2 linked regions of the Paraglaciecola psychrophila 170 genome follow. The protein of the gene in region 1 binds, or shares a complex with, the protein of each later gene. Links are inferred from orthologs where the notes say so. Each region holds a gene or a part of one and is shown in the gene's direction. Other genes may lie near its edges. The genes, in order: trxA and C427_RS03180.

Evidence for each region.
Region 2: the proteins of trxA (region 1) and C427_RS03180 are in contact, whole or in part, in an NMR structure (PDB 2IPA), measured with the Bacillus subtilis proteins. The link is inferred for Paraglaciecola psychrophila 170 from one-to-one orthologs.

Annotation. Positions count from the first base shown.
Region 1 is NC_020514.1:146,475-149,241, reverse strand. It holds trxA (thioredoxin TrxA), read left to right. Parts: upstream 1-1,104; coding sequence 1,105-1,431; downstream 1,432-2,767. Other genes in the region: rho (transcription termination factor Rho), read left to right, coding at 1,778-2,767; rhlB (ATP-dependent RNA helicase RhlB), read right to left, coding at 1-1,003. UniProt on the Bacillus subtilis protein: Participates in various redox reactions through the reversible oxidation of its active center dithiol to a disulfide and catalyzes dithiol-disulfide exchange reactions.
Region 2 is NC_020514.1:712,637-719,460, forward strand. Bases 1,598-4,507 are described here. They hold C427_RS03180 (arsenate reductase ArsC), read left to right. Parts: upstream 1,598-2,772; coding sequence 2,773-3,243; downstream 3,244-4,507. Other genes in these bases: C427_RS03165 (response regulator), read right to left, coding at 1,598-1,667; C427_RS03170 (M48 family metallopeptidase), read right to left, coding at 1,760-2,281; C427_RS03175 (metalloregulator ArsR/SmtB family transcription factor), read left to right, coding at 2,411-2,743; arsH (arsenical resistance protein ArsH), read left to right, coding at 3,243-3,962; arsB (ACR3 family arsenite efflux transporter), read left to right, coding at 4,001-4,507. Also shown: C427_RS03160 (GAF domain-containing sensor histidine kinase), read right to left, coding at 1-1,169; more of C427_RS03165, read right to left, coding at 1,254-1,597; more of arsB, read left to right, coding at 4,508-5,038; C427_RS03195 (phospholipase A), read left to right, coding at 5,601-6,368; C427_RS28065 (phospholipase A), read left to right, coding at 6,350-6,595; C427_RS03200 (sensor domain-containing diguanylate cyclase), read right to left, coding at 6,607-6,824. UniProt on the Bacillus subtilis protein: Catalyzes the reduction of arsenate [As(V)] to arsenite [As(III)]. In vitro, can dephosphorylate para-nitrophenyl phosphate (pNPP).

The DNA of each region.
Region 1 (2,767 bases):
CTGCATCATCAGGTAAATCGTAATTAAAAACATGACTTACCATAGGAATGTGTAGACCACGTGCTGCTACGTCCGTAGCGACTAAAACATCAAGCACACCGCTAGTAAAGTTTTCAAGTATTTTTAAGCGTTTATTCTGAGGCACATCACCACTTAACAAACCGACTCGATGTTTGTCCGCTTCTAACCAATCAGCTATTCTTTCACAGCCGTGTTTGGTGTTGGCAAACACAATAGCTTTGTCTGGCCATTCTTCTTCCATCAAAGTCAGTAAGAGATAAGGTTTGTCCTCGTCTGACGGATAAAATAGCTCTTCTTTTACGCGTTCAGCGGTTTTTCTTTCTGGCTCAATCTGAACATGGGTTGGATTATCCATGTGATCGTATGCCAACTCTTGAACACGGTAAGACAAGGTAGCAGAAAAAAGCATACTCAAACGCTCAGTCGGCTTGGGCATTCTATTAAATAAATAACGAATATCTTTGATAAAACCAAGGTCAAACATACGGTCGGCTTCGTCTAATACCGCAACTTGAATTGCGGCTAATGAAAAGATATTTTGTTTGTAGTAATCGATAATACGACCCGTGGTGCCGATTATAATATCTACACCACCTTGCAGTTTCTCCCGTTGACTTTGGTAACCTTCGCCCCCATAAATTAAACCAAGGGTCAAACCTGTGTGTTGGCTAAGTAATTCTGCATCATTAAAGATTTGCACAGCTAATTCACGGGTGGGCGCCATAATGATTGCCCTAGGTTGACGTTTTGAGTCTTGGGGGTTAGTCAACAAATAATGGAAAGTGGCAACCAAAAATGCAATGGTTTTACCTGTTCCTGTTTGCGCTTGACCGGCAAGATCATTGCCTTCAAGCAAGGGCGGTAAACTCAATGCCTGAATAGGTGTGCAAAGGTTGAAATTAGCCTCAGACAGCGCATCTACAACTTGCTGATGAATGGGTAAATCTGAAAATTTTGTATCGGTTAAATGTGTAGTTGGCATAGCTTATAGCTTATCATTGCTTGCATTAAAAACTAGTTTCTATATAACAATCACAACTGCGTTGAGTCATCTCAGCGAGAGAGAAAATTACGGAGAAAAGTATGAGCGACAAAATTATCCAGTTATCAGATGATAGTTTCGAGGCAGATGTTATCAATGCAGCTGGTCCTGTGTTAGTTGATTTTTGGGCAGAATGGTGTGGTCCATGTAAAATGATCGCACCAATACTGCATGAAGTGGCTGACGAATTCGACGGCAAAGTAACAGTTGGTAAGCTGAATGTCGATGAAAATAACGAAACTCCGCCTAAGTATGGCATAAGAGGTATACCTACATTACTCTTATTTAAAGGTGGTAATGTAGCGGCCACTAAAGTGGGTGCATTGTCAAAAGCTCAACTTTTAGAGTTTTTGAACGAAAACATTTAATATTTGTTACTACAAAATATAAATATATAAGCTCAGCTTTGGCTGAGCTTTTTTGTGAATGACTAGTCCCCACCATGCCCGTAGAGCCTGTTACTACTGCAAACAAATTGTTACTTTGCGTTTTAATGGATGGCCCTTATTTTAATAGCGGGGATGTAGAATGATGTTAAATTGGCTGACAAACAGACAATTCACTGGACGCGGGAATTATTAGGTGCTAACTTTTATCTTGTTCATACCTGAACACACCCACACTTCGCTCAAATCAGAGATATACATAAGTAAAACCTTTGAATCAATCAAACTGGCTTTTAAGAGAAGCTTCTAGCATAAAGACCTACCAATTATGAATCTTACCGAACTCAAGAATAAACCGATCAGTGAACTGGTTAGCCTAGCCGAAGAAATGAAGCTAGAAAACATGGCTCGCGCTCGCAAACAAGACATTATTTTTTCTATCCTAAAATCTCACGCTAAAAGCGGTGAAGACATTTTTGGTGATGGCGTACTAGAAATTCTTCAAGATGGTTTTGGATTTTTGCGTTCCAACGACTCTTCATACTTGGCAGGCCCAGACGACATTTATGTCTCGCCTAGTCAAATCAGACGCTTCAACTTGCGAACTGGCGATACGATTTCAGGCAAAATACGCCCACCAAAAGACACCGAGCGTTACTTCGCATTATTGAAAATAAGTGAAGTCAATTATGATCGCCCTGAAAATGCACGTAATAAAATATTATTCGAAAATTTAACACCACTTCACGCTAACGAACGCTTAATCATGGAACGTGGCAATGGTAGTAGCGAAGATATCACTGCACGGGTTTTAGACCTAGCAGCTCCAATTGGCCGCGGCCAACGTGGTTTGATAGTCGCACCACCTAAAGCAGGTAAAACATTACTGCTACAAAACATCGCCCAATCTATTGCCGCTAACCATCCAGAATGTTTGTTGATGGTATTATTAATTGATGAACGACCAGAAGAAGTGACTGAAATGCAGCGCTTAGTTCGGGGTGAAGTTATTGCATCTACTTTTGACGAACCAGCGAGTCGCCACGTACAAGTGGCTGAAATGGTAATCGAAAAAGCCAAACGTTTAGTCGAACACAAAAAAGACGTGGTCATTTTGCTAGACTCAATCACACGTTTAGCGCGAGCTTACAACACAGTTATACCTTCATCAGGCAAAGTATTAACCGGTGGTGTGGATGCCAACGCATTGCACAAACCTAAACGTTTCTTTGGTGCTGCGCGTAACATCGAAGAAGGCGGCAGCTTAACAATCATTGCCACAGCATTGATTGATACTGGTTCTAAGATGGATGAAGTT
Region 2 (6,824 bases), 570 kb from region 1 along the record:
TCAATAATGAAACTGTCTGATAAGGCTAATGACTTGCAACAGCTTTTTACTGACTCTTGTAGATTAAGCGTTTGTGGTAAACCATCATTTTTTCCGATTCTAGAATAATCAAGTAAGTCTTTAAGTAACATGTTCATTCTATCGATGCGGTTTTTGATCATACCAAAATGTTCAAGGCTATCTCCTTGCAACACTTTATTGGCATCTTCCTCAATCCATGACACCAAACGCTTGATGGCGTTTAATGGCGCCTTTAAATCATGGGAGGCTATATAAGCAAATTCGTCAAGGTCGCTATTCGACTTTTTTAACTTTTCAATTAAGGCTTCTCGCTCGGTCACATCTCTTGCCACACCTAATAAATAGGCATTGCCTTCGTCATCATCAAAGCGCGTTTTGGTGATGAAAAAGGTACGCATTTCACCGCTTGGAAAGGTTATGTGTTCTGTTGTTTCGGCTTTGCCTTGCTCGAAAGCTAATTTATCTTGTACTAGGAAAGTTAAAGCTTCTGCATCGCTATATATGTCTAAAGTGGAGTGTCCAATAACCTTATCGCGCATTTCTTCTGGAAATAAAGATAAAAAAGCGGTATTTGCATGTGAAATTTTATAATCACTGTCTTTGGCAAATATCAAGTCTGGGTTATTTTCAGTGATCATCTGATTGAGATCGATGAGATTAGACAATTCGAGATTTTTTCTTCGAAGTGCTAATTGGGACACCACATCTTTGGCCAAAAGTTTTAATATAGCTTTTTGATGTTTATCTAACAGACTTGGCTGAGTATCAAATACACATAAGGTACCCAAAATTTTCTGCTCGTAATTAATCAGAGGCACACCAGCGAAATAACGTATGTTAGGTGTTTTTATAACACATTCGTTTAACTTGGTTCGCTCATCGATAAGAGTGTCAGAAATTTCAAATACATCAGTTTGCTTGAGCATATCTGTACAAAAAATATTTTCTCGGTTTATTTCGTTTGGAAATGAGCCAACTTTTGAAGCCACCCATTGAGTGTCGGCATCGATGAAACTAACCATGGCAAAGGGTTTATTACAGCCTTCGATCGCAAGAACGGCTATGTCATCAAATAATTTATCTATATCCGTACTATTAAGATTATATTTTTTTAATGTTTGGATACTAAGTTCTTTGTGTTTTGGCATGCCTATTCCTATACAAAAGTAGATTGAAATATTCACTGTGATTATGCTTAAACCAATAGATGGTGGTTAAAGACTGCTTGTGTCCTAGGTTATTCCGATTTCAATTTTTAATTCTTCTGTGCTCGATTCACCTTTGATTAGAAAACCTTTCACAAAGTCATATTGCAAGGCACGTGCTTTTTCTTGTGGGTCGTCAGACCCCGAGTACATCAAAATTTGGCAGATATCTAGGTCAACCTGTGTTTTTAACTCTGCAAACTTCTGCAAAAATTCAAACCCATCCATGATAGGCATATTGACGTCAAGAATGATAATTGCAGGTGGGAAACTAGCACCATATTGCTGCAGGTTCTGTGAATGATTTTTTAAAAACTCAAGGCCAGAAGTACCATTCGTTTGTTGCATGATTTCGCTAACGCCAATTTTTTTAAGTTGATGGCTTAAAATGTACCGTTCAATTTCACTATCATCGATAATTAAAACGCTAGGCTGTTGCATCAAAAAGGTCGTTTTTTATTTAAATATATATATTACTTTAAACTTTATTGTTTACAGATAACAGCATTACACAATACTAAAACATAATAAAATCATGTCTTGGATATAACAAATACCCAACCCGTGCGCTCTAGTTCGGTCAGATATACTCTGACATCAAACTCAATTTGGTGATAATCAGGCTGCATATGCTGGCATAGTTGGTAAAATGCTTTGTTGTGTTGTTTTTCTTTTAGATGGGCTAATTCGTGCACTACGATCATATTTAAAAACGCGTCTGGGGTATTTTTAAACAAGGTGCTAACACGTAATTCATTTTTACTTTTTAACTTACCGCCTTGTATCCGTGATACATAGCTGTGTAAACCTAATGCGTGGTTGACTATATGAATTTTGCTGTCGTATATCACCTTGCTCAGTGGCGCTGTTTTTTTCAAATATTGATTTTTTAATGACATAGTGTAATCACGTAAGTCATTATCGTTAGCCACTTTGTGCAAGCTTGGATAACGTGTTCGCAACCAGTCACCTAGTGTATTGGCATCAACTAAGCGACGAATATCGTTCTGTAAATGAGCAGGATAGTGAGCTAAATAGGGTAAATTTTGAGACATTGGTGCAACCTTAATAATAATGTTGCTATTCTACGTCTTTCCACAGAATTCGTCGCCTCGCTTTTTGATTGACATATGAAATATCATATATATGATATTTCATATGTCTTGAGTTGAGCACTACTTTTAATGAACCCAGTCTCTTTTTATAAATGTTTATCTGAAGACACACGTTTGAAGTGTTTGCTATTGATTACACTTAAAGGTGAGTTGTGCGTGTGTGACTTAATCAGTGCTCTACAGTTAAGCCAGCCTAAAGTGTCCAGACATTTAGCTGAACTACGTAAATGTGGAATTCTGTCTGATCAAAGGCGTGGAAAATGGGTGTTCTATCAACTTGATCAAGACTTGCCTAAATGGTCGGTTGAGGTGCTTAAGCTTACCGCCACAGACAATCATCAATTCTTAAACGAATCTTTAACTCACTTAAATAGGGCGAAGCAATTAGATAATTGTTGTTAACCGTATTACTGAGATGGAATACTTTTAAAATGAAAATTTTATATATTTGTACCCATAACCGTTGCCGTAGTATTTTGTCAGAAGCAATCACCAACCAATTTTCTGCTGGCAAAATAACGGCGAGAAGTGCCGGTAGTCAACCTGCAGGTGAAGTGCATCCATTGTCGATTAAATATTTACAGCAAGCGGATATTTCAACCGAAGGTTTATGTAGCCAATCATGGGATGACTTTGAACAATTTGCGCCAGACTTAGTGGTGACAGTGTGTGACTCTGCTGCCGCTGAAACCTGCCCAGTGTGGTTCGGTAAAAGCTTAAAAGTGCATTGGGGCTTAGCTGATCCATCTAAGCTACAAGGGTCTGAGGCACACATTGCCGAAGCTTTTGAGGCAACTATCGAGCACATAAAGCAACGAGTGGAGCAACTGACTAACCTTAACCTAGATGTAAGAGACAAGGTCGCTTTCAAAGCTGCGCTTGCTAGTTTAGGAGCAATTTAATGTCAATTTCTACCCCGGCTATGCCGAACCTTGATAACACCCAATTTCAGGCTCCAAAAGTGCACGACTTCGCCAAGACAAGTGCTCAGCATAAACCCAAAATACTGCTGCTGTATGGTTCATTACGTACGCGGTCGTTTAGCCGATTGGTGGTAGAAGAGTCGGCCCGTTTGTTAGAGGCTATGGGTGCCGAGACGCGGATTTTTGATCCAACCGGTTTACCTTTACCAGATGGCGACGCAGCGACACATGAAAAAGTATTAGAGCTGCGTGAACTGATGATGTGGTCTGAGGGGCAGGTATGGTGCTCGCCTGAGCGTCATGGCGCCATGACTGGCATTCTGAAAAGTCAGATTGATTGGGTGCCGCTAAATTTAGGTGGTGTCAGGCCCACTCAAGGAAAAACGCTAGCTGTGATGCAGGTGTGTGGTGGTTCGCAGTCATTTAACGCGGTTAATCAAATGCGTATTTTAGGTCGTTGGATGCGTATGCTGACTATTCCTAATCAGTCGTCAGTAGCCAAAGCCTTTATGGAATTTGATGACAACGATCGAATGAAAGCTTCGCCATTTTATAATCGTATTGTGGATGTGTTGGAAGAACTGATGAAATTCACCTTGCTGACCAGAGACAACAGTGACTATTTAGTCGACCGTTATTCAGAGCGGGTAGAATCAGCTGAGCAAGTTAGTCACCGCGTTAATCAACGTGTTATCTGACGTTAAATAAAAAGCATAAAACATAGAGGAGCAAATAGATGGGATTATTTGAGCGTTATTTATCTGTTTGGGTTGGTATCAGCATCATAATCGGTGTGGTGTTGGGCAGTATTATTCCAGACTTTTTCTCATTAGTGGCAAGTTTAGAATATGCCCACGTGAACATAGTGGTGGCGATACTAATTTGGTTGATGGTGTACCCCATGATGATCCAAATCGATTTTTCATCAATCAAAGATGTAGGTAAAAAGCCTAAGGGATTGGCCTTAACCCTTGTTATCAACTGGCTTATCAAGCCTTTCACTATGGCGGCATTAGGTTGGTTGTTTTTAAAGGTTTTTTTGTCCGATTGGGTCGACCCACAATCAGCTAACGAATACATTGCAGGCATGATCTTGTTAGGTGTGGCACCTTGTACCGCAATGGTATTTATCTGGAGCCAAATGACCAAGGGCGATGCCAACTACACCTTGGTGCAAGTCTCGATTAATGACATCATTATGATTTTTGCCTTTGCGCCCTTAACTGCACTTTTGCTGGGTGTCAGTGAAATTCAAGTACCTTGGAATACCTTACTTATTTCAGTGCTGCTCTATGTGCTATTACCTTTGATTGCCGGAGCATTGACTCGGTCTTTGTTAGATAAAAAAGCCGCCAAAGCAGCGGAAACAACAGAACCCAAGAATGTAGACAGCTTTGTCGCTGCACTCAAACCTTGGTCTATGCTAGGTTTGTTGGGCACGGTGGTGTTATTATTCGGTTTTCAAGCAAAGACAATTTTGACTGAGCCGCAGACCATTGTATTAATTGCCATCCCGCTAATAATTCAAACCTATGGCATTTTTGCTATTGCTTACTTTTTTGCGATACGTCTTAAACTGCCCCACAATATTGCTGGGCCCGCCAGCATGATTGGTACATCTAACTTTTTTGAATTGGCAGTTGCTGTGGCTATTTCGTTGTTTGGATTGCACTCTGGTGCGGCTTTGGCCACGGTGGTCGGTGTGCTGGTTGAAGTACCTGTGATGTTGTCTTTGGTGTACTTTGTAAACAGAACTCGGCATTGGTTTAACTAAGTAACTTGAGCTCAGCATAAGCCATACCGCTCAATGTCTTTGCAAACAAATTCGCAGGCTCTACATATCGTTTATATTGAAATGACTTCTAGGGACCCGGCACGTCTTAATCCGAGTTCACGTTAAATAAATATCGACTTAGTCAAAATAGGTGATCAGTAAAAAGGAAAGTACAGGCTCAATTATTCTTGGCTTGGTGGGAGGGGGGGGCGCTCACATCGGATAACTGTAGTTGCGCCCATTAAAGATCGCGCTCCATCTCTCAACGAGCATCACAACCATTTGTTCGTTATACTGGCAGATGCGGCTTGTGTTCCTGATTGATGGTATAAATCTATGCGTTGATTTGTCTTACATAATGGTCCTTGATAGCCGCTTGGCTTGTTTAAACCTATGAGGTTGTCACTATTCTGTTAATCTGTGCGTAGAGCATCGAATGCTTATATGACATCCTTGTTATGGATAAATGCTGATTCTGCATTACTCATTGCATTCGCCTCAGGTACTGGCACCATAAGAGTGAATCATTAGTCCAACATTTTCACATCGGGAAATTCACTGAGTGATCAGAACAATAGTGCTATTTTCGTCAGCAGCGTTGATAATTATCAATGCACATGGCGATCAATTAGAATTAGGTCCGCAAAATAGCAGCGAAAGCTGTCTATTAGAGGGCTTGAAACAAGCCGATCCACAGCAAACCTTGGGTGAATTACGGGAAAGCTGCTTAGAGATAGAGCCAACTTTATTTAAACAACGGGTCGAGTTAGAAAAACAAGCATCCAAAAACCGCTTTGCGATTATTCCCCATAGACCTAATTTTGTGTTGCCCGCAAGCTTGACCAGTATTAATCAAGAGCCCTATATCGACACCCCAGTAGGCGATAAACTAGATGATGTTGAAATTAAGTTTCAAGTTTCTTTGAAATATTTGTTTATGCAGGACCTCATCTTTAGAGACCTCGACTTACAATTTGCTTTCACTACGACTAGCTGGTGGCAAGCCTACAACAGTGGTATTTCGGCTCCTTTTCGAGAGACTAATTATGAACCAGAAGTGATACTCAATTATCACCACTCTTGGTCGTTACTGGGTTTTCCTGTTGAACAAACTACATTGTCATTTAATCATCAATCAAATGGTCAAACAGGGCAGCTATCACGGAGTTGGAACAGGATCATCCTAGGATTTGCCTTTGCTCCAACTGACAATGTGTTGTGGGGTTTTAGAACATGGTACCGCTTACCAGAAAACGAAAAAAAACCGCACTTGATCCATCGGGGGATGATAATCCCGATATTCAAAAGTATATGGGGTACGGTGAATTAGGAGGACTATGGAGTATCTCCGATAAGCATTCGTTAGAGTTTATGCTTAGAAACAATTTACGTAGCTCTGACAATCGAGGCGCTATTCAACTTGGGTGGTCATTCCCCATAAACGACCGGATACAAGGTTATGTAGAATACTTTAACGGTTATGGTGAGAGTCTTATTTATTATAACCATCATGCCCATAGGTTGGGTATTGGATTTAAGCTGACTAATTGGCTGTAGCCAGCAGACACTTAGGTTTCTTTGTAAAACTCAGTTTTATTTCGACCATTCTTTTTTGCCTCATAAAGAGCCCCATCAGCTTGATTAGTTAAATCATCAAGGCTGTGACTTCCGTCTGTCATCGTTATGCCTATGCTGACTGTGACTGGGGCATGATTGACTTCTATTCCTGACGTTAACTGATGTAGTCGCCGAGCAAATATTTTGGCATTACTTGTATTTGTGTCAG